DNA from 4 places in the Streptomyces sp. NPDC016640 genome. Region 4 is predicted to be linked to each of the others. Evidence: riboswitches for the same ligand, from Rfam matches in the RefSeq annotation. Region 4 holds a riboswitch; each other region holds the start of a gene.

The links. Region 4 has a riboswitch for cyclic di-AMP ahead of ACF07S_RS29040 (M23 family metallopeptidase). Riboswitches for the same ligand answer to the same signal wherever they lie in the genome.
Region 1: linked by a shared signal. The riboswitch ahead of ACF07S_RS30770 (transglycosylase SLT domain-containing protein) and the one ahead of ACF07S_RS29040 (M23 family metallopeptidase) in region 4 are both predicted to bind cyclic di-AMP.
Region 2: linked by a shared signal. The riboswitch ahead of ACF07S_RS15905 (M23 family metallopeptidase) and the one ahead of ACF07S_RS29040 (M23 family metallopeptidase) in region 4 are both predicted to bind cyclic di-AMP.
Region 3: linked by a shared signal. The riboswitch ahead of ACF07S_RS09785 (C40 family peptidase) and the one ahead of ACF07S_RS29040 (M23 family metallopeptidase) in region 4 are both predicted to bind cyclic di-AMP.

What each region holds. Positions count from the first base shown of each region.
Region 1 is NZ_JBIBRG010000020.1:10,361-16,032, reverse strand. It holds gene ACF07S_RS30785 (glycosyltransferase) at 1-803, opposite strand, end outside; gene ACF07S_RS30780 (GNAT family N-acetyltransferase) at 929-1,999, opposite strand; gene ACF07S_RS30775 (HAD family hydrolase) at 2,235-3,104, shown strand; gene ACF07S_RS30770 (transglycosylase SLT domain-containing protein) at 3,068-3,550, opposite strand; cyclic di-AMP (ydaO/yuaA leader) riboswitch at 3,556-3,723, opposite strand; gene ACF07S_RS30765 (polyprenyl synthetase family protein) at 4,286-5,296, shown strand; gene ACF07S_RS30760 (outer membrane lipoprotein carrier protein LolA) at 5,544-5,672, shown strand, end outside.
Region 2 is NZ_JBIBRG010000006.1:416,673-422,344, forward strand. It holds gene ACF07S_RS15885 (DUF3040 domain-containing protein) at 34-324, opposite strand; partial or broken gene ACF07S_RS15890 (DNA-binding response regulator) at 795-971, shown strand; gene ACF07S_RS15895 (dihydrofolate reductase family protein) at 1,111-2,244, shown strand; tRNA gene ACF07S_RS15900 (tRNA-Met) at 2,308-2,381, shown strand; cyclic di-AMP (ydaO/yuaA leader) riboswitch at 2,719-2,875, shown strand; gene ACF07S_RS15905 (M23 family metallopeptidase) at 2,888-3,907, shown strand; gene ACF07S_RS15910 (PrsW family glutamic-type intramembrane protease) at 4,030-5,505, opposite strand; gene trmB (tRNA (guanosine(46)-N7)-methyltransferase TrmB) at 5,535-5,672, opposite strand, start outside.
Region 3 is NZ_JBIBRG010000004.1:93,383-99,054, reverse strand. It holds gene ACF07S_RS09810 (TetR/AcrR family transcriptional regulator) at 1-60, opposite strand, end outside; gene ACF07S_RS09805 (ABC transporter permease) at 166-1,167, shown strand; partial or broken gene ACF07S_RS09800 (ATP-dependent Clp protease proteolytic subunit) at 1,234-1,335, shown strand; gene ACF07S_RS09795 (ATP-dependent Clp protease proteolytic subunit) at 1,287-1,631, shown strand; gene ACF07S_RS09790 (hypothetical protein) at 1,642-1,947, shown strand; cyclic di-AMP (ydaO/yuaA leader) riboswitch at 2,281-2,483, shown strand; gene ACF07S_RS09785 (C40 family peptidase) at 2,487-2,960, shown strand; gene ACF07S_RS09780 (ATP-binding protein) at 3,021-3,482, opposite strand; gene ACF07S_RS09775 (helix-turn-helix domain-containing protein) at 3,695-4,555, shown strand; gene ACF07S_RS09770 (DUF397 domain-containing protein) at 4,565-4,789, shown strand; gene ACF07S_RS09765 (8-amino-7-oxononanoate synthase) at 4,860-5,672, opposite strand, start outside.
Region 4 is NZ_JBIBRG010000017.1:107,489-113,160, forward strand. It holds gene ACF07S_RS29030 (M16 family metallopeptidase) at 1-1,029, shown strand, start outside; gene ACF07S_RS29035 (M16 family metallopeptidase) at 1,026-2,414, shown strand; cyclic di-AMP (ydaO/yuaA leader) riboswitch at 2,610-2,773, shown strand; gene ACF07S_RS29040 (M23 family metallopeptidase) at 2,786-3,559, shown strand; gene ACF07S_RS29045 (GntR family transcriptional regulator) at 3,771-4,475, shown strand; gene ACF07S_RS29050 (HPr family phosphocarrier protein) at 4,611-4,892, opposite strand; gene ACF07S_RS29055 (GNAT family N-acetyltransferase) at 5,065-5,672, shown strand, end outside.

The DNA of each region.
Region 1 (5,672 bases), on a different contig from region 4:
AGCACCCCGGTACGGAAGGCCATGTTCGCGCCGGATCCGAAGCGGCCCGCGGTGAAGGGGAACAGCGGCTCGTCGCGGGGCGGGTCCAAGGGGTCGTACGTCGTCGGCGTGAAGCCCTTGGCGAAGCCGCCGTGACCCTCCAGCAGGACCTGCGCCGGGGTGCGCAGCCGGGCCGGCAGGATCAGGCCGGTGACGCAGCCGGTCCGGCGGTCGGCGGCGAAGGGCGCGGTCAGCTCGGCCAGCCAGCGGGGATCGGCGACCACGTCGTCGTCCGTGAACGCGATCACCTCGCCCCCGGCCTCCGCCAGCCCCCTGTTGTGCGCGACGGCGAGTCCGGGCACCGGTTCGCACACGTACCGCACCCGCTCGCCGTACTTCCGCTCCACCAGCTCCCGGGTCGCGCCGGTCGACGGCGCGTTGTCGACGACGACCACCTCGAAGCGGGGGTGCTCCTGCGCGAGGAGCGAGTCCAGCGCCCGGGCGAGCTGCCCGGCCCGCTCCCGCGTGGCCACGACCACCGAGACGAACGGCAGCCCCCCCTCGCCCCGCACGTCTCCGGGACCTCCCTCCGGCACGGGCCCCACACCTTCCCGGGACAGGGATCCCGCCATGGCCTCGCGTGCCGCCGTCATGAGGACGGCCCGCGGGTCCGCGCCCTGCGGTACCCGCGTCAGCAGCGTCCCCACCGGTCGGCCCGACCGCCTGACCAGCAGGAACACCTCGCCGTGCGTCACCGGCGGGCTGCCCGGGCCGGGTCTCGGACCGGCCTCGTCGCCGTCCAGGTCGACCTCGGCGACCTGCACCGCGCCGATCGCCAGGAACCGCCGTATCTCCTCCCGCGTACGCGCCCGCGCGCCCCCTCGTCCGCCCGCCCCCGCGTCCGCCCCCGCGCCCGCTCGTGTTCCGCCGGACATGCGTCCTCCCCTCCTCACGACCGGCGCAGCCGTGCCGCGCCCTTCAACGTCCGTGACGCCAGCGCCGCCAGGCGCGGGCGGGCGCGCACGAAGCCGTGCGCGCGGCGCGCGGGCTCGCGGCCCAGCCAGTGCAGGACGGCGCCCGCGCCCGGACGGGTCACCGCCCCTTCGTAGACGGCGAGTTCGCCGGTCTTCAGCGCGTCCTTGTAGGCGGCCGGCCCGCGCCCCATGTCGAGCATGCCGATGCCCTCGGCCGCCGCCGCCTCGGCCATCCGCAGATGCAGCACGAGACCGGGCGAGTACTTCGCGAACTCCGTGTCGTACGCCGGGAACCAGCAGGCCAGGACCGACGCCGAACGCAGGCCGAAGTGCGCGGCGACGGGACGGCCGCCGGCGTACAGGACCGACAGCGTGCCCGTGCACTGGGGCGCCCGGGTCCCGGCGAGCCGGCCCACGAGCCGGGCGATCCACTCCTGCGCGAACCGGTCGCGGCGCCCGGTCCTGCGGTACTGCGCCGACTTCCACTCCATGAGCACGCGCAGCGCGGCCGGGTCCCGTTCGTCGAAGACGAACCGCACGGGTCCGGTCCGGCGGCCCAGTCTGCGCTCCTTGGCCAGGGTGCTCTTCAGGAACTTCGGCGACCGGGTGCGCAGCACGGACTCGTAGGTCCCGTACCCCTTCTCCACGTCGATGACGTACGTGGTGTGCTCCTCGGCCGCGTACGGCACGAACAGCCCCTGGCCCGCCTCCAGGTTGTCGAAGGCGAAGCTCGACACCGAGCAGGCCCGCAGCAGTTCACCGGTCTCCGGTGCGGCGCCGGGGGCCAGGACCGCGCCCTGGCAGTCCGACACCCCGAGCCCGATCGCCCGGCCCTGCCCCAGCACGCCCCGCTCGTACGGCAGGAAGCCCGCCGGTTCCGCTCCCTCGTACAGCACCGCGACCCGGGCCTGTGACCGCACCCGGCCCACGGCGGTGGCGAACTCCGGTTCCATGAAGGGGCTGCGCGGTGCGTCCGTCGCGGCGCGCAGTTCCCGCCAGCGCTTCCGTTCCCCCTCGCCGAGCTCCCCGGGTCTCAGCACGCGCACGCGTCCACCGCTCACCTGACCCCCCGATCAAGTCCCCCCTGGACACTGGGAAGGTACCGCCCGGGACCGGGCGGACGGTAGACAGCGGAGCATGTTCTCGCCGAACGGGGAAAGAGGTCCGCAACCCGCCCGTACCAGGCGATGGCGGAAAGGTCCCTTAGCGTGACGGACGCGGTCGCGCAAGCGGTTCCGGGCAGCGTGAGGCGGATCGTGGGGTTGTCCGTATTCTCTGATCATGGCCGTACCCACCGCATATTCACTCATCGCCACCGACCTGGACGGGACGCTGCTGCGCGGCGACGACACCCTCTCCGACCGGTCCCGCGCAGCGCTCGCGCGGGTGGCTCGGGCCGGTGCCCAGCACCTCGTCGTGACAGGGCGCCCGGCCCCCAGAGTGCGGCCGCTCCTGGACGACCTCGGCAGCACGGGGCTCGCGGTGTGCGGGCAGGGAGCGCAGGTGTACGACGCCGGCGCGGACCGGATGCTGTGGTCCGTCACGCTGGACCGGGAACTGGCGGAGACCGCGCTCGGCAAGATCGAGGCCGAGGTGGGGGAGGTGTACGCCGCGGTCGACCAGGACGGGGTCGACGGGCTGACGCTGATCGAGCCCGGTTATCTGATGCCGCACCCGACCCTCCCCGCCGTACGGGTCGAGCGGCGCGGCGATCTGTGGGACCGGCCGATCAGCAAGGTGCTGCTGCGCCATCCGCGGCTGACCGACGACGCGTTGGCGGCGGCGGCGCGGTCGGTGGTCGGTTCGCTGGCCACGGTCACCATGTCGGGGCCGGGCACGGTGGAGCTCCAGCCGTGCGGGGTCACCAAGGCCACCGGGCTGGCGCTGGCCGCCGAACACCTCGGGCTGAGCCCGGAGCGCGCCGTCGCCTTCGGTGACATGCCGAACGACATCCCCATGTTCGACTGGGCGGCCCGCGGCGTCGCCATGGCCAACGCCCACCTCGAGCTGAAGGCGGTGGCCGACGAGGTCACCGCGTCGAACGAGGACGACGGCGTGGCCGTCGTCCTCGAGCGGCTGTTCGGCGGGCCGGGCCGGCAGCGGGTGGCTCCGGATCAGTACGCGCCGAAGACGTTGTCGATCGAGCCGTAGCGGTCGGCGGCGTAGTTGCAGGCCGCCGTGATGTTCGCCACCGGGTCGAACGGGTCGAAGACGGTGCCGGGTACGTGGTAGGCCGCGAAGGTCGGGTCGATCACCTGGAGCAGCCCCTTGGAGGGGGTGCCGGCGGCGGCGTTGGAGTCCCACAGGTTGATGGCGGCGGGGTTGCCGGAGGACTCGCGCAGGATGTTGCGGTGGATGCTCTCGTAGCTGCCCGGGATGCCGTGCTGCGCCATGACGGACAGCGACTCGCGGATCCAGCCGTCGAGGTTGTCCGGGTACGCCGTCGTGGCCGTCGCGGTGGCCGTCGTGGTGTCCGCGGCGGCGCTGGTGGCGCCGAACAGCGGGAGGGCGACCATGGCGACGCCGGTGCCGGCGACGGCGAGGGAGCGGACGAGGCGGCGGCTGCCGGAGTGGCGGTGCTGACCCTGTGCGGGCATGTCTGGGTTCCTCTCCTACGCCTGCGGGGTGAGCTGTCGGGTTCGGGCGGGAGAGTGCCCGGCCGTGCCCTGCGGGCACGGCTTCACCCCGAGCCGTTCCGGTGCGTTGCCCGGTCCGGCGGCTTGCCTGGGTCCCCCGCTCCTGCCGTGCGTGAGTTCGTCGTCGGGTGTGGTGCGGGCGGCGGCAGGACTAGGCGTCCGCCCGGCAGGCCGGGAACGTATGCGAGGGCACGGGGCGGGAACAAGTGCGGATGTCACACCGCACGCCGTTCGATCGTGGAACGGGGTGTTTGGGATGCTTGATCCTTTTTGTTCACCAGGGGTCAACTGGGCTCCGGGTGAAGGGGAAAGGCGTGCGCCGGGGAGCGGCCGGGCCGCCGGGCCGCCGTGACCCACTTCACTGACCGGGAACCGTGGAGCCATTTCCGGCCAATGGGATATTCGCCGGCAATAGCCGCGCATCGGACGCCGGGGCGGGAGGGGTGGCGTGTGTGCCGGGAGAGGGCTCGAAGCGCCGGGGGCGAGGAGAGGGTGCCGCGTCCGGAAAGTCAGGGAATGTCCCGCATGGCCGGTCGATCGGCATCACCCCCGCTTCCGGTCCCGTGCCGCTCTCCCGGTATCCCCGGGCGCTGACGGTGATCGAAACGTGACCGGATACGCTGACTCGAGTGAGGGCAGCGACCTATCGACGAACCGTGTGATCGCCAGCAGACACCAGCAGACAGGAGACCCCTCGTGACCGTCGTCGGGCCGTTCGGGCTGAGCGTGCGGGACCAGGCTCTGGAAGCCGATGTCCAGGCCGGATTGACGGCTGTCGAGGAGGGCCTGCTCGAGGCCACCAAGAGCGAGGTGCCCTTCATCACGGAGGCCGCCCAGCACCTGGTGCGGGCCGGCGGCAAGAGGTTCCGCCCGCTGCTCGTGATGCTGGCCGCCCAGTTCGGCGATCCCTACGCACCCGGTGTCGTACCGTCCGCCGTGGTCGTGGAGCTGACCCATCTGGCCACGCTGTACCACGACGACGTGATGGACGAGGCCGACGTACGGCGCGGAGTCGCCAGCGCGAACGTCCGCTGGGGCAACTCCGTCGCGGTCCTCACCGGCGACTTCCTCTTCGCCCGGGCCTCGCACATCCTGGCCGACCTCGGCCCGGAGGCGGTGCGGGTACAGGCCGGGGCGTTCGAGCGGCTGGTCACCGGGCAGATCCTGGAGACCGCGGGACCGCAGGGCGGCCGGGACCCGGTCGACCACTACCTGGACGTGCTCGCCGGCAAGACCGGTTCGCTGGTCGCGGTCTCCTGCCGCTTCGGCGCGATGATGTCCGGCGCCGACGACACGGTGGTGGACGTGCTCACCCAGTACGGCGAGCGGCTCGGCGTCGCCTTCCAGCTCGCCGACGACGTCCTGGACATCGCCTCCGACTCCCACGAGTCCGGCAAGACCCCCGGCACTGACCTGCGCGAGGGCATCGCCACGCTGCCCGTGCTGCGGCTGCGGGAGCGCACGGCCCGCCTCGGGCTGGCCGGCGACATCGCCCTGTGCGAGCTGCTGAACTCCGACCTCACCGACGACGCCCGGCACGCCGAGGCGCTGCGGCTGCTGCGGGTCCACCCCGCGCTGGAGCAGGCCCGCCGGGACACCGTGCGGTACGCCGAGGAGGCCCGCGCGGCGCTGGCCCCGCTGCGGGAGTGCGACGCGAAGGCGGCGCTCGTGCAGCTGTGCGACGCGGTCGTGCACCGGGCCGGCTGACCCGGCCGTCTCCCGAACTCCCCCTCGACCCCTACTGGTCGGGGGAGAAAACCACCCCCCGTGTCATACCGCAGCAGTACACGGAGTTGCGCCCCGGGTCTGACGATTCCGCGTGCCGGATTTGGTCAGATGGACCACGACGGACAACACCACTTCTCACCGGTTCGGGTGAGAATGGCGGCTCAGGGTGAGACTGGCGCGAGGTCACGAGACGGAAGCCGCCGCCGACCACGAAGGCAGGGCACACATGGCACCGTACGAAACCGACGACACGACGACCGCGGGGGAGGCCGACGAGCCGCGCGCGGGACGGCGCAGGGCCGCGCGGTACGTCGTCCCGGTCACGGTGATGGGAGTGGCGGCCGCGACCATCGGG
Region 2 (5,672 bases), on a different contig from region 4:
ATCTTCGGATCGGGGCCTTGTTGTGTGCCGGGGTCAGTCAGGCGGGTGGTGGTGGGGGCCGCCGGTGCGAGGGTGATCGGGGTCGAGCAGCTGGACGGCGATACCGGCGAGGACCAGACCCGCCGCGATGAGGAGCCCGTCGGCGACGATCATGCCCGCGATCAGCATGGCCACCCCGGCGGCCAGCAGCCACCAGACGCTCGTGCGCCGGTACTCGCGGGGGCGGGCCGGCCGTCCGGCGGACAGCGCGCGGGTGAAACGGGGGTCCTCGTGCTCGAGTCGGGCCGCGAGGTCGACCAGGCGCTCGTCGTCGGACTGGGGCACGGCTCCTCCTTCCCAGGGGTGGCCGCCTTGTGACACCGTCGGCGGCCGTCGCTCCGGACACCGCCGGGCGTCGGTTCCGTGACGCCGGGCCGGACGAGCGCGAACCGCCGGCCTACCGCGAACTCGGGCCTGTACAGGGGAGTTTGCCCGTGCGCCGACGTCGCCACCCGTCCGGTACGGTGCCTCCGGCGTCACCCGCCGCCACCGGTGCGGGCCATCGGCCGCGGGCCCCGTCCCGCGCCGGGCCCGGTGCGTACGCGGGGCACCGCGGCGGTGGGGAACCCGGCCGGGAAACGGGGGCTGTCACCGATGGCGCGGGGCCCGCTCAGCACGCAGGCCGAGTGGTGCACGACGAGGCCGGCCAGTCCCTCACCGCCGTACTGCTCCAGCTCGAGCGCTCCGCCGGCCACGTGCCGCCCGGGCCGAGCGGGGAACTGCGCCGGGTGCGGGAGGCCACCCGGGCCGGCCCGGAGGAGATCCTCGAGCTCGTCGCCGGGGGACACGCCTCGCAGCAGATCGCGCACCTCCTCGTGATCAGTCCCGGGACGGTGGAGCGGCGCCGCACCAGTCCGCCGGCCACCCCCGGTCCGAAGGACCGGCTGGAGCTCACCCGGTACGCCATCCGCGTGCGTCCGATCGAGCCCTGACCCGCGCACCGGCCCGCGGTGCACCGGGGCGCGGGCGAGGACGTGCCCCCGCCGGGTCTGTTGTCAGACTGGACCCGGGCCGCACCGGCCCGCCCGCCCCGGTCCCCGCCCGCTGCCGTTCCTCACCCGGAGTACGCCGATGCCCCACCCGTACGTCCTGCTGTCCGCCGCCGTCTCCCTGGACGGCTACCTGGACGACACCGGCCCCGAGCGGCTGCTGCTGTCCGGCCCGGCCGACTTCGACCGGGTCGACGAGGTGCGGGCATCCGCGGACGCCATCCTGGTCGGCGCCGGCACCATCCGCGCCGACAATCCCCGGCTGCTGGTCAACTCGCCCGGACGGCGCGCCGCCCGGGTCGCCGGGGGCCGGCCCGCCTTTCCGCTCAAGGTCACCGTCAGCGGCTCCGGTGACCTGGACCCGGCGGCGCGGTTCTGGCACACCGGCGGCGAGAAGCTGCTCTACACCACCGACCAGGGCGCCGAGCGGGCCCGCGCCCACGGTCTCGCCGCCGACGTCGTCCCGCTCGGGCCGGAGATCGACTGGCGGCGGCTCCTGGAGCACCTGCACGGCGTGCGCGGCGTCCGGCGGCTGATGGTCGAGGGCGGCGGCCGGATCCACACCCAGCTGCTCACCCAGGGCCTCGCGGACGAACTCCAGCTGGTCCTCGCCCCGCTGTTCGTCGGCGCCCCGGACGCACCCCGCCTGTTCGGCCCCGGTGCGTACCAGGCCGGCCGGCTGCGGCTGGTCGAGACCCGCCCGGTCGGCGACGTCGTCCTGACGCGTTACGAGCCCACCGCCCCCGGCGCCGGCCCGCTGCCCTCCGCCGCCGACCACCACTGGCTCGCCCTCGCCTGCGACCTGGCCGACCGGTGCCCGCCCTCACGGACGGCGTTCAGCGTGGGCGCGGTCGTGGTGGCGGCGGACGGTACGGAGCTGGCGCGCGGCCACTCCCGGGAGGGCGCCGACCCGGTGGTGCACGCGGAGGAGGCCGCGCTCGCCAAGATCGGTCCCGCGGATCCCCGGCTCGCGACCGCGACCGTGTACTCCAGTTTGGAGCCCTGCGCGCGCCGCGCGTCCCGGCCCGCGCCCTGTGCCCGGCTGATCCTGGAGGCGGGGGTACGGCGGGTGGTCACGGCCTGGCGCGAGCCGGACACCTTCGTGGCGGGCGCCGACGGCAGCCGGGAGCTGACGGAGGGGGGCGCCACCGTCGTGGTCCTGCCGGAGCACGAGGAGCGGGCCAAGGCACCGAACGCCCATCTGACCGGCCGGTGAGACCGGAGCCGGGTAATGGGTGTGCGGCATGTCCCGTGCATGGCGTACAGTGGTGTTCAACGACGCGGGGTGGAGCAGCTCGGTAGCTCGCTGGGCTCATAACCCAGAGGTCGCAGGTTCAAATCCTGTCCCCGCTACTGAAGGCCGAGGGCCGGAATCCGAAAGGGTTCCGGCCCTCGGCGTTTTCGGTTCGCTTCTCCCGGTCGGCTTGTTCCGGTCCGCTGTCGCGGTTCCCCCGGTCTCGCCATCACCCAGCGTGAGTGATTCATCCCACAACGCATAACAACTGACACACCGTCAGAGCTGATGAGGCGTGGGAAGTGCGGTCAACTCGCCCGTTTTTGGCAGTCGGTGGCCGTTAAGTCCCCAGGGGATTCGTTAAAGATCAAGAGGAACGGCTTGGAATACGGCCCTCGCGTCTATTAACGTTCGATAACGCAGCGCGGTCGTCCCAGCCGTCACAGACGTCGGCTCCGCGCGCACGCGCCGAATCCCGCAAGGGAACCGGGGAACCATCCCATGGGGTGAATCGCGTGGATACCGCCGTGGAAGCACGGCTCGTATACGCGCGTAGGAGACCTTCCTGCTCCGAACCCGTCAGCTAACCCGGTAGGCGGAGAAGGAAGGAAAGGAGTACGCCCACGTGGCGTCCAATCGGCCTGCCCCCGAGGCCCCGTTCCAGCTGAGCGAGACCTTCGTCTACGGCAGTGTCCACACCGACGAGGGACCCTTCGAGCCGTGGAACCCCACGGCGGAGTCCGTCCGACCGGTCCGGGGCCGGCACCGCGTCAGCAAGCAGCGCGGCGGAGGACTCGCCCGCAGCTCCACCGTCCTGGGCGTCGGCGTCATAGCGGCCGTCGGGGCGGGCGGCATGGCCAGCGCGCAGGCCGGCAAGCCGCCGGTCTCGATCTCCCTGCCCGACCTGCCCAACGTGGGCTCCCTCATCTCCGACGAGGAGACGCCCGAGGGGACGGCCACCCCGCTCAGCACCATCGGCATGACCACGGCCGACAGCGAGCAGGGCGCCGCCGACGCCGGCGAGGCGCTGCGCGCCCGGATCATGGCCCAGGTCGAGCAGCAGCAGGACCAGGCCGAGAGCAAGGCGGAGGCGGAGGCCGTCGCCGCGGCCGAGAAGGCGGCCGCCGAGGCCGCCGCCAAGGCGGAGAAGGAGGCCAAGGCCAAGGCCGCCGCCGCCAAGGAGAAGGCGGAGGAGGAGGCCCGGGAGAAGGCCGAGGCCGAGCGTCTCGCCAAGCTGGCCAAGCAGTACGCGCTGCCGACCTCCTCGTACACCCTCAGCTCCACCTTCGGCCAGGCCGGCGCCTACTGGTCCTCCGGCTACCACACCGGCCTCGACTTCGCCGCCCCCACGGGCACGCTGATCAAGGCCGTGCACACCGGCACGATCACCTCCGCCGGCTGGGACGGCTCCTACGGCTACAAGACCGTGCTCACCCTCGACGACGGCACCGAGGTCTGGTACGCCCACCAGTCGTCCATCAGCGTCAGCGTCGGCCAGAAGGTCAACACCGGCGATGTGATCGGCCGGGTCGGCTCCACCGGCAACTCCACCGGCGCCCACCTCCACCTGGAGGTCCACCCCGGCGGCTCCACCTCCGGCATCGACCCGCTGGCGTGGCTGCGCGGCAAGGGCCTCACCCCCTGAGCCCCGCCGCCCGCTGAGGCGCTCGCCCCGCATCCCGGCAGTCCCGACGACGACACTCCGGCGTCAGGGCTGCCGGTCAGGCGTGTGGGGGCGGGACAGGACCGGGAAGGAACCCGGACCCCTCAGGACGACCGGTGGACGTTCGGTTCGTGCGCGCCGTACGGAAACCCGTACGGCAGGTGGCCGTGCGGCGGATGACCGCCTGTCGGGTGCCCAGGCGCCGGATGGTCATGTGTCGGGTGCCCAGGTGCCGGACGGTCATGTGTCGGGTGCCCGTGTGTCGGGTGCCCGTGTGGGAAACGGCCGTGTGCCGGGTGCCCCTGCATCGGATGCCCGTACGCCCCGGGCACCGGCCACGGCGCGGCGGCGACCGGAACCCGAGGCGCGGTGACGCGGGCGGCGTGGTCAAGGGCCGGACGGGCCGCGCCCCGCCGGTGCCACAGCTCCAGCAGCAGTTCCCGTTCCCGCGTGACGAAGTCCGCCCCCGCCCGCCCCAGCCGCCCCCGGTGCCGCAGGAACGCCAGCGAGGTCGCGTACGCCTCGTACCGTGCCATCGACCGCGCCGCCGCCCTGCCGCCGTACCGGCGCGCGTAACGGCGGGCGATGCGCCGGGCCCGCATGGAGCCCAGTACGAACGGCTCCGCGGGAGTGAGCCAGCCGGCGGCCGCGTACGCGGGCAGCTCCGTGCGGACGGCTCGCAGCTCACGCTGCCGCGTCCACACCACCAGCCAGGTCAGCAGGCCGAACGTCGGCACCATGAACGCCGCGTACACCGCGAAGAAGCCGTACGGGCCGAGGGCCGAGGACCCGTTCCACAGCGCGTGCATGCCCATCGCGAGGAGCAGCCCGCCGAGCGGGAGCAGCACGCGCCGCAGCCGCTGCCGTTCCGTGGCGAGCGCGGCGACGCCGAAGCCGATCCCGGTGAGCACGGTGAACAGGGGGTGGGCGAACGGCGACATGACGATGCGGACGAAGAACGTCGCCGCGGTGACCGAGGCGACGCCGGTGTCGCCGGTGAGCCGGTCGGTGCCGAAGGCGGTGCCCAGGTAGAGGATGTTCTCGGTGAACGCGAAGCCGGTGGCGGTGACCCCGGCTATCACCACGCCGTCGAGGATCCCGGTGAAGTCGCGTCTGCGGAAGAGGAAGACCAGGAGGACGGCCGCGGCCTTCGCGGACTCCTCCACGACCGGTGCTATGACCGTCGCGCCGAGGGTGTCCGCGCCGGCCGGGTCGGCGGTCGCCGTCGCTATCCACCGCGTGGCGAAGCTGTTCGCGACGATCGCCATCAGCGCCGCCGCACACGCCCCCCAGGCGAAGGAGAACAGCAGGTTCCGCCAGGGCCCCGGTTCCACCCGGTCCAGCCAGCGGAAGGCGGCCACGAGCAGCGGGACCGGGAGGACGGCGAGGCCCAGCCCGACCAGGAACCCCTGGGTGCCGGTCTGCTCCCGGACCAGGGCGAGGATCACCAGCCCGGACAACGCGAGCAGCGTGGTCAGCGCCCCGTAACGCACCCAGGGCCGCTGCCACCAGTGCGCGTGCCGCAGCGTGCCGCCGGAGGCCGCGCCGGGATGGGTCGGGTGCGGAGGGCTGGAGGCCAAGGAATCGACCCTAACGGGGGAGAGGAGGTCTACGTGCTGTCTCTTGCCAGGTCTTCGGCTCGGCGCCCGTCCCGGTCGTCGTGCGGTACGCGGCGGAAGAGCAGGTCGTTCACGACATGCCCCTTCTCCAGTCCCTGTCCCTCGAAACGGGTGAGCGGCCGGAACGC
Region 3 (5,672 bases), on a different contig from region 4:
GGCGCCGTCGAGGATCTGGCGGCGGCGGGCGTCGAGGTGTTCCTGGGATACACGGGCCATGGCGGCAATCTAAAACGAACATTCCTTCTTGACAAGGAAACAGCGGAGCGGGACGGTGGGGAAGAACTAAAACGAACGATCCTTCTTTTTGATGCGGGAGTCTTCATGTCCCCTTCCTCGTTGTCTCCGCACCGCCGGGTCGCCGCCGTGGTGGTGCTGATCCCCGCCCTGGTGGCGCTGGCCCTGTGGGCCTTCGCCTGGCCGGCGGCCCGCACGGCACCCCACGACCTGCCGCTGGGCGTGGCCGGCCCCGCCGCCGCCACGGCACCGGTGGAGCAGCGGCTGGAGCGGCAGGAGGGCGCCTTCGAGCTGCACCGCTACGCCGACGAGGCCGCCGCCCGCGAGGCCGTGGAGAAGCGCGAGGTGTACGGCGCGGTCGTCGTCACGGAGCGGGGCCCGAGGCTGCTCACCGCGTCCGCCGCGAGCCCGGCCGTGGCCCAGCTGCTGCAGGAGGCGGTGGCGCAGCCGGCGGCCGCCTCCGGCACGCCGGTCACCACCGTGGACGTCGTACCCGCCGCCGAACGGGATCCGCGGGGCGCGGTGATGAACACCAGCGTGCTGCCCCTGGCCCTGGCCGGGATCGCGGGCGGCGCCGCGGTGACACTGCTGGGGCTGCGCGGCGCCCGCGCGCTCGCCGCGCTGGCCGGCTCCGCCGTCCTGGTGGGCGCGGTGGCCGCGGCACTGGCGCACAGCTGGCTGGACGCGGTCCCCGGGAACTGGTGGGCCGTGGCCGCGACGTTCGGGCTGGCCGCACTGGCCATGGGCGCGACGGTCGCCGGACTCGCGGGGCTCCTCGGGCAGGCCGGTATCGGGCTCGGCGCCTTCGTGATCATGCTGTTCGGCAACCCGTTCTCGGGGGCGGCCTCGGCACCGGAGATGCTGCCCGAACCGGCCGGTGCGATCGGCCAGTGGCTGCCCCCGGGGGCGGGCGTGTCGCTGCTGCGCTCGGTGTCCTTCTTCGACGGCGCGGCCGCGGCGGGCCCGGCCCTGACGCTGACCTGGTGGGCCGCTCTGGGGCTGGGCGCCGTGCTCCTCGCCGGGCCGCTGAAGGAACGTACGGGGAAGCCCGGGCCCGCGTCCGGACGCGGCCCGGCCCCCGTCGGCTGATCGGACCGCACGGCCGGCGCCCTGGGAGGCGGCCGGCCCTCTCCCCCCGGCGGCTCCTTCCACGCCATGTCCGCGTTCTACGACACGCTGTGTTACGTCACCTGCGACGTGGAGACGGTCTGTCCGGGCCGGGCGGAGGGGACGGCCGCGGTGCTGCCGGCCGCCGGCACCCCGGGCAGGCGAGCGGTGCTGCCCGGCTCGCGCCTGCTGCTCCGCCTGCCCCGGTCGAGGAACCCGTCCAGGGCCGGACCGACGATCCGGCGGTCCGGGCCGAGGAGCCGACCCGCGTCCGGTCCCGCATGGAGGAGATGCTGGTCCGGCACACGGGCCGTACCGCGGAACGGGTCCGGGCGGACGTCGAGCGGGACACGGTCCTCGACGCGCGGGCGGCGGTGGACTACGGACCGGCGGACCGGATCGTGCCCGCCCGCCGGAGCGCGTACCCCGCCCCGGACGCGAAGTGAGCCGCGGACGCTGCCACCGGAACTGCCGCCGCTGCCCGCGTCGACCCGCGCCGAGGCCGAATCGACCGGCCGTTGCCCCGAGGTCGTCGATCTGCTCGGCCGTGTCAATCCGGCCCTGGGCGGTGACACCTACCGCGGGCTGCGCGCGGCCCGGGCGCTGGTCGGCACGGCCGTCGCACTGCGCGACGCGCTGACCCTGATGCACCGGCGCGGTGAGAGCGAACTGCACGCCGCCACCCTGGCCCGCGCGCTGCGGGTGCTGGACGGGGAACGGCGCGCGGCCCGGGTCACCCTCCCGCCGGACCCGGGCAGTTGACGCCCGGGCCGATGCGCACGGCACCCCCGACGACGGCGCGTCCCGTCCGGAGTTGAAACGGACCGAACGGCGTACCTCCATCCGGCGTAGACGAGGCTGCTGTTTTCGGGGCGCCGAAGTTGCGCAACGCGCGCGCCCGAAGGCGGAATCGGGCTTTTCTTCGCTGGTCCGGGGCTCACCGGCGCCCTGGACGGCGACCCGGACGGGCAGGTGTCCATCCGAACGGTGGAGTGGTGAGTAACAACACAAACCCCCCGTTCCGTTGGGTTTTCGATCCCTTCATGGGCCAAGATCCCTGACTGACGACAAGACCCCGCCGCCGCGGCGGGGCGATCCGGGTGGACGCCGAGTCCTGCCGCCACCCGGATGACCGGTCGACAGGAGTGGATCGGCAGGAGTGGAGGACCCGAGCACGACGGGCCGCCGGGACGTCAGTTCCGAGCAGTCCTTGGGGTGAAGCCGCACTCGTGCGGCCGGGCAACTTCGCCAGCCCGAATCCGACAGGTCATCCTTCACAGGCGGCTGACGAAGGGTTGCGCATGACTGCGCTCAATCGTGTCCCGTCTCTCATGGCCCGGGCCGGCACGGCCTCGGCCCTCACCCTGGCCGCCGTGGGCGGCTCCATCGCGGTCCCCGGCGTCGCCTCGGAGGCGGCGGCCGCGACCCCGGCCACCAAGGCCCTGCGCATCGCCGCCGCCAAGAAGGGCTCGCCGTACCAGTGGGGCGCCGTGGGACCGCACAGGTTCGACTGCTCGGGTCTGACGCTGTACTCGTTCAAGAAGGCGGGCAAGAAACTGCCGCGCACCGCCGCCCAGCAGTACAACAAGACCCGCCACATCTCCGCCGGCAGCCGCCGGGCGGGAGACCTGGTCTTCTTCCATTCGGGCAGTTACGTGTACCACGTCGGCATCTACGCGGGGCAGGGCAAGATCTGGCACGCCCCGAAGACCGGGGACGTGGTGCGTCTGCAGAAGATCTGGTCCCGCAGCGTCTGGTACGGCCGGGTGAAGTGATCCGCGGGGCGGCGGCCCGACACGCCGCCGCCCCGCCACCGTGACCGGCGGGCCCACCTCCTACGGCTCCTGCCGCCCCGCCGCCGTGACCGCTCCGGCGGACCGGACGGTCCACGGGAGCGCCACCGAGACGGTCTTGCCGCCCTCACGCGTGGGGCGGATTCTGAGCCTGCCGCCGCACTCCGCGGTCAGCCAGCGGATGATGACCAGCCCCCGGCCGTTGTCCTGCTGGACCGCGGCGGGCAGCCGCTTGGGAAGCCGGGGATGACTGTCCGTCACACCGATGTGCAGCTGTTCGTCGCGGACCAGGACGACGTCCACCGTGAACGTGGGCGACTGCCCCAGCGTGTGCTGCACCGCGTTGGTGGCGAGTTCGGAGACGATCAGCCGGACGGTGTCGGACAGTTCCGCATCCGCCGGCATGCCCCATTCCAGCAGTGTGCCCACCACATGCGCACGGGCGGCCGGGACCGAGGCGGGATCGCTCGGCAGAGTGACGGATGCTTCCAGGTGATCTGCCATGGCGACGTCGTCCCTTTCCCACGGGACCGCAGTCCGACACGGAGCGGTTGGTTCGAGTACGGTCCCGCACTGGTGCTTCGTCGCCAGACTGCCACCCCCGCACGGCATAGGGCGACGATCCCCCAAGATATGCATATATCTGTCGCTCAAAGCGGTGAACTCTGCGACGGGAGACCGTATCCGGGCGGCTCGGAAGGAGTAGGGAGAGGTCCATGCAGTACGGCCCCGCGGTGCGCCGCCGGAAACTCGGCGCGGAGCTGCGCGCGCTGCGCGCCTCGACGGGGCTCACCAGTGGTGAGGCGGCCCGGCTGGCGGGCTGGCACCAGTCGAAGGTGAGCCGGATCGAGACCGGCACGAGCGGGGTGAAGCCGGCCGATGTGCGCTTACTGCTCGATGTCTACGGCGTGTCCGATCCGCAGCTGCGGGAGCTGCTGCTGGTGCTGTCGGGCACCGGCGACGGCGCCGGCCGGCACCACTGGTGGCACGCCTACCGCGGTGTGCTGCCGCCCACCTACCGCGACTTCATCAGCCTGGAGTCGCAGGCGAGCGCGATGCGCACCCTGGAGACCACGGTGATCCCCGGGCTGCTGCAGACCCCGGAGTACGCGCGGGCGGTGACCGAGGCCGCCCTGGAGGGCACGTCGGAGGAACGACTGGACGCCCTGGTGGAGGTACGGCTGGCCCGGCAGGACGTGCTGCGGGCGGACCCGCCGCTGGAGCTGAGCGCGGTCCTGGACGAGGCGGTGCTGCGCCGCCAGGTCGGTGGTCCCGGCGTGATGGCCCGGCAGCTGACCCGGCTGGTCGAGGCGGCCCGGCTTCCCCAGGTGCGGCTGCAGGTCCTGCCGTTCACCGCGGGGGCACACATCGGGGTTACCGGCCCTTTCGTAATCTTTTCATTTTCGCGCACTTCCGATCTGGATGTGGTTGTTCTCGACCACTTGACGAGTAGCCTCCATCTGGAGCGGAAAGAAGACCTCAGGACCTACGTGGAAGCCTTCAACGCCCTTTCGGTCCACGCCCTTTCGCCAGAGGACTCGTTGGATTTCATCGCCGGCGCAGCAGCCGGCGCGTAAGGAGGCACGATGCCCACACCGCCTCGGACCATTCCTTCCAGCCTCGCACTGCACGGTGCGCGGTGGCTGCGCAGCAGCTACAGCACGGGGGCGAACAACTGCGTCGAGACGGCCCGGCCGGCCACCGGCCCCCTGGCCGGACTGCTCGCCGTGCGCGACTCCAAGACCCCGGCCGGACCCGCGCTGCTCTTCTCCCCCGAGAGCTGGGCGGGGTTCGTGACCGCGGTCCGCTGATGCGGCCCCGCATCCGCTGACCCGGCCGTTCCACCCGTCATCGTGCGACGCACGACCGTGCCCCGCCGACTCATGGCCGCGTCTCGCCGATCACCCGTACAGCGCGTTCGATCTCCGCCCCGGACAGGTCCGCGCGGGCGGTCAGTCTGAGCCGTGAGATGCCGTCGGGTACGGAAGGAGGACGGAAGCAGCCCACGGACAGGCCGGCCGCCCGGCAGTCGGCCGCCCATCGCACGGCCTGCTCCGGGGAAGGGGCGCGCACGGAGACGACCGCGGCGTCCGGACGCGCCGCCTCCAGACCCTCGGCCGTCAACCGGGCGTGCAGTTCCCGCGCCACCGCACCCGCCCGCGCCGCGCGTTCGGGCTCGCGGCGCAGCAGCCGCAGCGCCGCCAGGGCCGCGCCCGCCGCCGCCGGGGCGAGCCCCGTGTCGAAGATGAACGTCCGCGCCGCGTTGACCAGGTGCTCGATCACCCGGGCCGGGCCGAGCACGGCTCCGCCCTGACTGCCCAGCGACTTGGACAGCGTCACCGTCACGACGACGTCGTCGGCGCCCGCGATGCCCGCCGCGTGCGGGGCCCCTCGGCCGCCCTCGCCCAGTACGCCGAGGCCGTGCGCGTCGTCGAGCACCAGGCCCGCACCGTGTTCCCGGCACGCCTCGGCCAGCGCGCCGAGCGGGGCTGCGTCGCCGTCCACCGAGAACACCGTGTCGGACACCGCGACGGCCGGTCCCCCGTGCGAACCCAGTGCCTTGCGGAGGGCGTCGGGGTCGGCGTGCGCGGCGACCCGGGTCGTGCCGCGGGCCAGCCGGCAGCCGTCGATCAGCGAGGCGTGGTTGCCCGCGTCGGAGACGATGAGCGAGCCGTGCGGGGCCAGCGCGGTGAC
Region 4 (5,672 bases):
TGGCTGGAGGCCGACCGCATGGGCTCCCTGCTGACCGCCCTGGACGACGAGTCCATGGAGAACCAGCGGGACGTCGTCAAGAACGAGCGCCGCCAGCGGTACGACAACGTCCCCTACGGCACGGCCTTCGAGAAGCTGACCGCCCTCGCCTACCCGGAGGGCCACCCGTACCACCACACGCCCATCGGCTCGATGGCGGACCTGGACGCGGCCACCCTCGAGGACGCGCGGCAGTTCTTCCGCACGTACTACGCGCCGAACAACGCCGTGCTCTCCGTCGTCGGCGACATCGACCCGGAGCGGACGCTCGCCTGGATCGAGAAGTACTTCGGCTCCATCCCGCCCCACGACGGCAAGCCCGAACCGCGCGACGGCACGCTGCCCGACGTCATCGGCGGGCAGCTGCGCGAGATCGTGGAGGAGGAGGTCCCCGCGCGGGCCCTGATGGCCGCCTACCGGCTGCCGGAGGACGGCACACGCGCGTGCGACGCGGCGGACCTGGCGCTCACCGTCCTCGGCGGCGGCGAGTCCTCCCGGCTCTACAACCGGCTGGTACGGCGCGACCGCACGGCCGTGGCCGCCGGGTTCGGCCTGCTCCGGCTGGCCGGGGCGCCCTCCCTGGGCTGGCTGGACGTGAAGACGTCCGGCGACGTGGAGGTGCCGGTCATCGAGGCCGCCATCGACGAGGAGCTCGCCCGGTTCGCCGAGGAGGGCCCCACGGCCGAGGAGATGGAGGGCGCCCAGGCCCAGCTGGAGCGCGAGTGGCTCGACCGGCTCGGCACGGTCGCGGGCCGCGCCGACGAACTGTGCCGCTACGCCGTCCTGTTCGGCGACCCGCAGCTCGCCCTGACCGCCGTCCGGCGCATCCTCGACGTGACGGCGCAGGAGGTGCGGGAGGTCGCCCGGGCCCGCCTGCGCCCCGACAACCGCGCGGTGCTCGTCTACGAGCCCGTGGCCGCGGAGGCGGAGGACACCGAGGAAGCCGCCGCAGTCGCCGGCACCGACGAGAACGAGGAGACGGCGAAGTGACCGAGCTCGCCACGATGGACTTCCACCCGCAGCCGCAGGCGGGCGAGGCCAGGCCCTGGGCCTTCCCGGCCCCCGAACGCGGCACGCTCGGCAACGGCCTGACCGTGCTGCGCTGCCACCGTCCCGGCCAGCGGGTCGTCGCCGTCGAGGTGATCCTCGACGCGCCCCTGGAGGCCGAGCCGGCCGGACTCGACGGCGTGGCCACGATCATGGCGCGGGCCTTCTCCGAGGGCACCGACAAGCACTCCGCCGAGGAGTTCGCCGCCGAGCTGGAGCGCTGCGGCGCCACCCTGGACGCGCACGCCGACCACCCCGGCGTCCGCCTCAGCCTGGAGGTCCCGGCCTCCCGGCTCGCCAAGGGACTCGGGCTGGTCGCCGACGCCCTCAGGGCGCCCGCGTTCGCCGACAGCGAGGTCGAACGGCTCGTCCGCAACCGCCTCGACGAGATCCCGCACGAGCTGGCGAACCCCTCCCGCCGCGCCGCGAAGGAACTCTTCAGGGAGCTGTTCCCGGCGAGTTCGCGCATGTCGCGCCCGCGTCAGGGCAGCGAGGAGACGGTCGCGGGCATCGGCTCCGGGGCCGTACGCGCCTTCTACGACAAGCACGTGCGCCCCGCCACCGCCACCGCGGTGGTCGTCGGCGACCTCACCGGCGTCGACCTGGACGCGCTGCTCGGCGACACCCTGGGCTCCTGGACCGGCTCCGCGGCCCGGCCGCGGCCGATCCCGCCGGTGGTCGCCGACGACACGGGCCGGGTCGTGATCGTGGACCGCCCCGGCGCCGTCCAGACGCAGCTGCTGATCGGCCGTATCGGCCCCGACCGGCACGACCGGGTCTGGCCCGCGCAGGCGCTCGGCACGTACTGCCTCGGCGGCACCCTCACCTCCCGCCTGGACCGCGTCCTGCGCGAGGAGAAGGGCTACACCTACGGCGTACGGTCGTTCGGGCAGGTCCTCAGGTCCGCGCCGGACGGCACGGGCGCGGCGCTGCTGGCCATCAGCGGCTCCGTCGACACCCCGAACACCGGGCCCGCCCTCGAGGACCTGTGGACGGTGCTGCGCACGCTCGCCGCGCAGGGGCTCACCGACGCCGAACGCGACGTCGCCGTGCAGAACCTGGTGGGCGTGGCGCCGCTCAAGTACGAGACCGCCGCGGCCGTCGCGAGCACCCTGGCCGACCAGGTCGAGCAGCACCTGCCCGACCACTACCAGGCCGACCTGTACCGGCAGTTGGCCGCGACCGGCACCGTGGAGGCCACCGCGGCCGTCGTGAACGCCTTCCCGGTGGACCGCCTGGTGACCGTCCTCGTCGGAGACGCGGCGCAGATCAAGGGGTCCGTCGAGGCCCTCGGGCTCGGCGAGGTCACCGTCGTGACGGCCGAGTAGCGGGCCGCGGCCGCGCACCCGGGCCCTGGTGACACGGATGTCACCAGGGCCCACTCGTGCCCGAATTGAGGCGGAGGATTCCTGTCTGCCCTGTGGGATGCGCTACAAAAGCCGTGATTCGCTTGGGGATCGAAAGATCTCCCGCTTAGCGTCTTCCGGGCTGTTCGTCGGGCAGTGCGCCGCATCCGCGGCACCGGACAGTCATCGCCGAGTCCCCGCACGGCGCGAGCCAGGGGAGCCGGGGACCCGTGCAGTCCCTGGGGTGAATCGGACGCCCGCGCGTGTCGCGAGGGGGTCCGTAGGAGACCTTCCTGCTCCGAACCCGTCAGCTAACCCGGTAGGCGAGAGGGAAGGAAAGGACCAGCCTGTACATGGCGTTCACCCGCGCCACCGGGAAGCACCGTCGTCCCAGCCGGACGCAGCGCGGCACCGCCCGCGCGGCGGGCGTCGCGGCCCTCGCCACCACCGGCGCCGTCGGCTCCCTCACGGCCCCCGCGCTCGCCGCCGAACCGGCCGCGGCACGGACCGGCCTCACTCCCGTCGTCACCCTGGGCGACGCGGTCGCCGAGCGGATCGACGCCCAGGCGGCCGCCCAGCACGAGGCCGCACGAGAGGCAGCCGAGGCCGCCGCGCGGAAGGCCGCCGAGCAGGCCGCGCGCGAGAAGGCGGCCGAAGCGGCCGAGAAGGCCCGCGCGGAGAAGGAGCGCGCCGCGCGCGAGGCGGAGCGCGAGCGCCTCGACACCTTCGTCTCCCCGATCCCCGGCTCCTACGTGTCGACCTCCTACCGGAGCGGCGGCGCCGTCTGGTCCTCGGGCAGCCACACGGGTGTCGACTTCCACGCCGCGAGCGGCGCCACGGTCCGGTCGGTCGGCACCGGCACCGTCGTCGAGGCCGGCTGGGGCGGCGCGTACGGCAACCAGGTCGTCATCCGGATGAACGACGGCACGTACACCCAGTACGGCCACCTGTCGTCCATCGGCGTCTCGGTGGGGCAGCAGGTCGCCGCGGGGCAGCCGATCGGCCTCTCCGGCGCGACCGGCAACGTCACGGGCGCGCACCTGCACTTCGAGGCCCGGATGACCGCCGAGTACGGCTCCGACATCGATCCCGTCGCCTACCTCCGCGCGCACGGTGTGAACCTCTGAGACGTGCGGGCGCCGGCCGCCGGCGCGGCGGGCGCCCCGCTTCCCGTGGCCCCGGCTTCCGAGCCGGGGCTTTCGGCGTTTCAAAGGGACCGCTCGTCAAAAAATACGCACGGATTCCGGACCCCCGTCGGAAAATCCCGCCGATTGCAATAGAGTCACGGAACACACGTCAGTCTTCGACGTTTCACGGGGATTAAGCCGGAGGTCGGTCATGCGTATTCCCGCGCACTCGGTGTGCACGGCGATCCGGGACGACATCGTCGCGGGTGTCCACGAGCGCGGCAGCCGGCTCACCGAGGACCTCCTCGCCCGCCGTCACGGTGTCTCCCGCGTCCCCGTCCGGGAGGCGCTGCGCACGCTGGAGGCCGAGGGCTTCGTGGTGACCCGGCGGCACGCGGGCGCGTGCGTCGCGGAACCCACCGCGCGGGAGGCCGCCGACCTGCTGGAGATGCGTCTGCTCCTCGAGCCGCTCGCCGCCTCCCGCGCGGCCCAGCGCCGTACCGAGGCCCACTTGAAGGTGCTGCGCGGTCTCGTCCGGCTGGGCCAGGAACGCGCCCGTCAGGGCACCAGCGACGACCTGCGCTCCCTGGGCGGCTGGTTCCACGAGACGCTCGCCCAGTCCTGTGGCAGCCCGGCGCTGACGTCGCTGCTGACCCAGCTGCGGCACAAGATCGCCTGGATGTACACCACCGAGGGGCCCGCCGATCCGGTCGGGTACTGGGCCGAGCACGGCGCGATCGTGGACGCCGTGGCGCGCGGCGACGGCGAGCGCGCGCGGGCCGTCATGGCCTCGCACACCGAGCGCGCGAGCGCCGCGCACCGCCTGCGTTTCGCCCCCGGAGCCGATCGCACCGGCCGCGCGGACCGTGTGAGGAACCCGCAACATCCCGTAAACATGCCGAGCCTGCGTCATTAACACGGATCCCGTATACAAAGAGGGTGCATTCCCGGGGGTTATTCACACTGCCCGGAAAAAGGAAAACCGAAAGGCCCGCCCGATGGGTCGGGCGGGCCTTTCGGTGCCGGTTCGGGCGTAAAAGGAGCGCGGGGCTCAGACGGTCTCGGGGAGTTCCCCGAGGCCTTCGGAGACCAGCTTCGCCAGACGGTCCAGGGCGGCGTCGGCGCCCTCCGCGTCGGAGGCGAGGACGATCTCCTCGCCGCCCTGGGCGCCCAGGCCCAGAACGGCCAGCATGGAGGCCGCGTTGACGGGGTTGCCCCCGGCCTTGGCGATCGTCACCGGGACGCCTGCGGCCGTGGCGGCTCGGACGAAGATGGAGGCGGGGCGGGCGTGGAGACCCTCGGCCCAGCCGACGTTGACGCGGCGCTCAGCCATGTGTTGCTGCCCTTCGCTGTTCAGGGTTGTCTAGACCAGTTTCCCATATCGTGCGGCGTGCCCGGGAGCGGCGTCCGCTCCCGGTGACCGCCGGACCGCGGCCTCGGTCCGGCTCCCGTCCACCACAGACTGCCCCGCGCCGTTGCCGTACGCGAGCCGTACCCTGGGGCCCATGCAGACCTCGTCGGACCGGCACGAGTACCCCGCTCACTGGGAGGCCGACGTGGTGCTGCGCGACGGCGGCACCGCACGCATCCGCCCCATCACCGTCGATGACGCCGAGCGCCTGGTCAGCTTCTACGAGCAGGTGTCGGACGAGTCGAAGTACTACCGCTTCTTCGCGCCCTACCCTCGCCTGTCCGCCAAGGACGTCCACCGCTTCACGCACCACGACTTCGTGGACCGGGTGGGGCTCGCGGCCACCGTGGGCGGCGAGTTCATCGCCACCGTACGTTACGACCGGATCGGCTCCGACGGCGCGTCCGCGTCGGCGCCGGCCGACGAGGCGGAGGTCGCGTTCCTCGTGCAGGACGCCCACCAGGGCAGGGGCGTCGCCTCCGCCCTGCTCGAACACATCGGTGCCGTCGCGCGGGAGCGGGGTGTCCGCCGGTTCGCCGCCGAGGTGCTGCCCGCCAACACCAAGATGATCAAGGTGTTCACCGACGCCGGGTACACCCAGAAGCGCAGCTTCGAGGACGGCGTCGTCCGCCTGGAGTTCGATCTCGAACCCACCGACCGCTCCCTGGCCGTGCAGCACGCGCGCGAGCAGCGCGCCGAGGC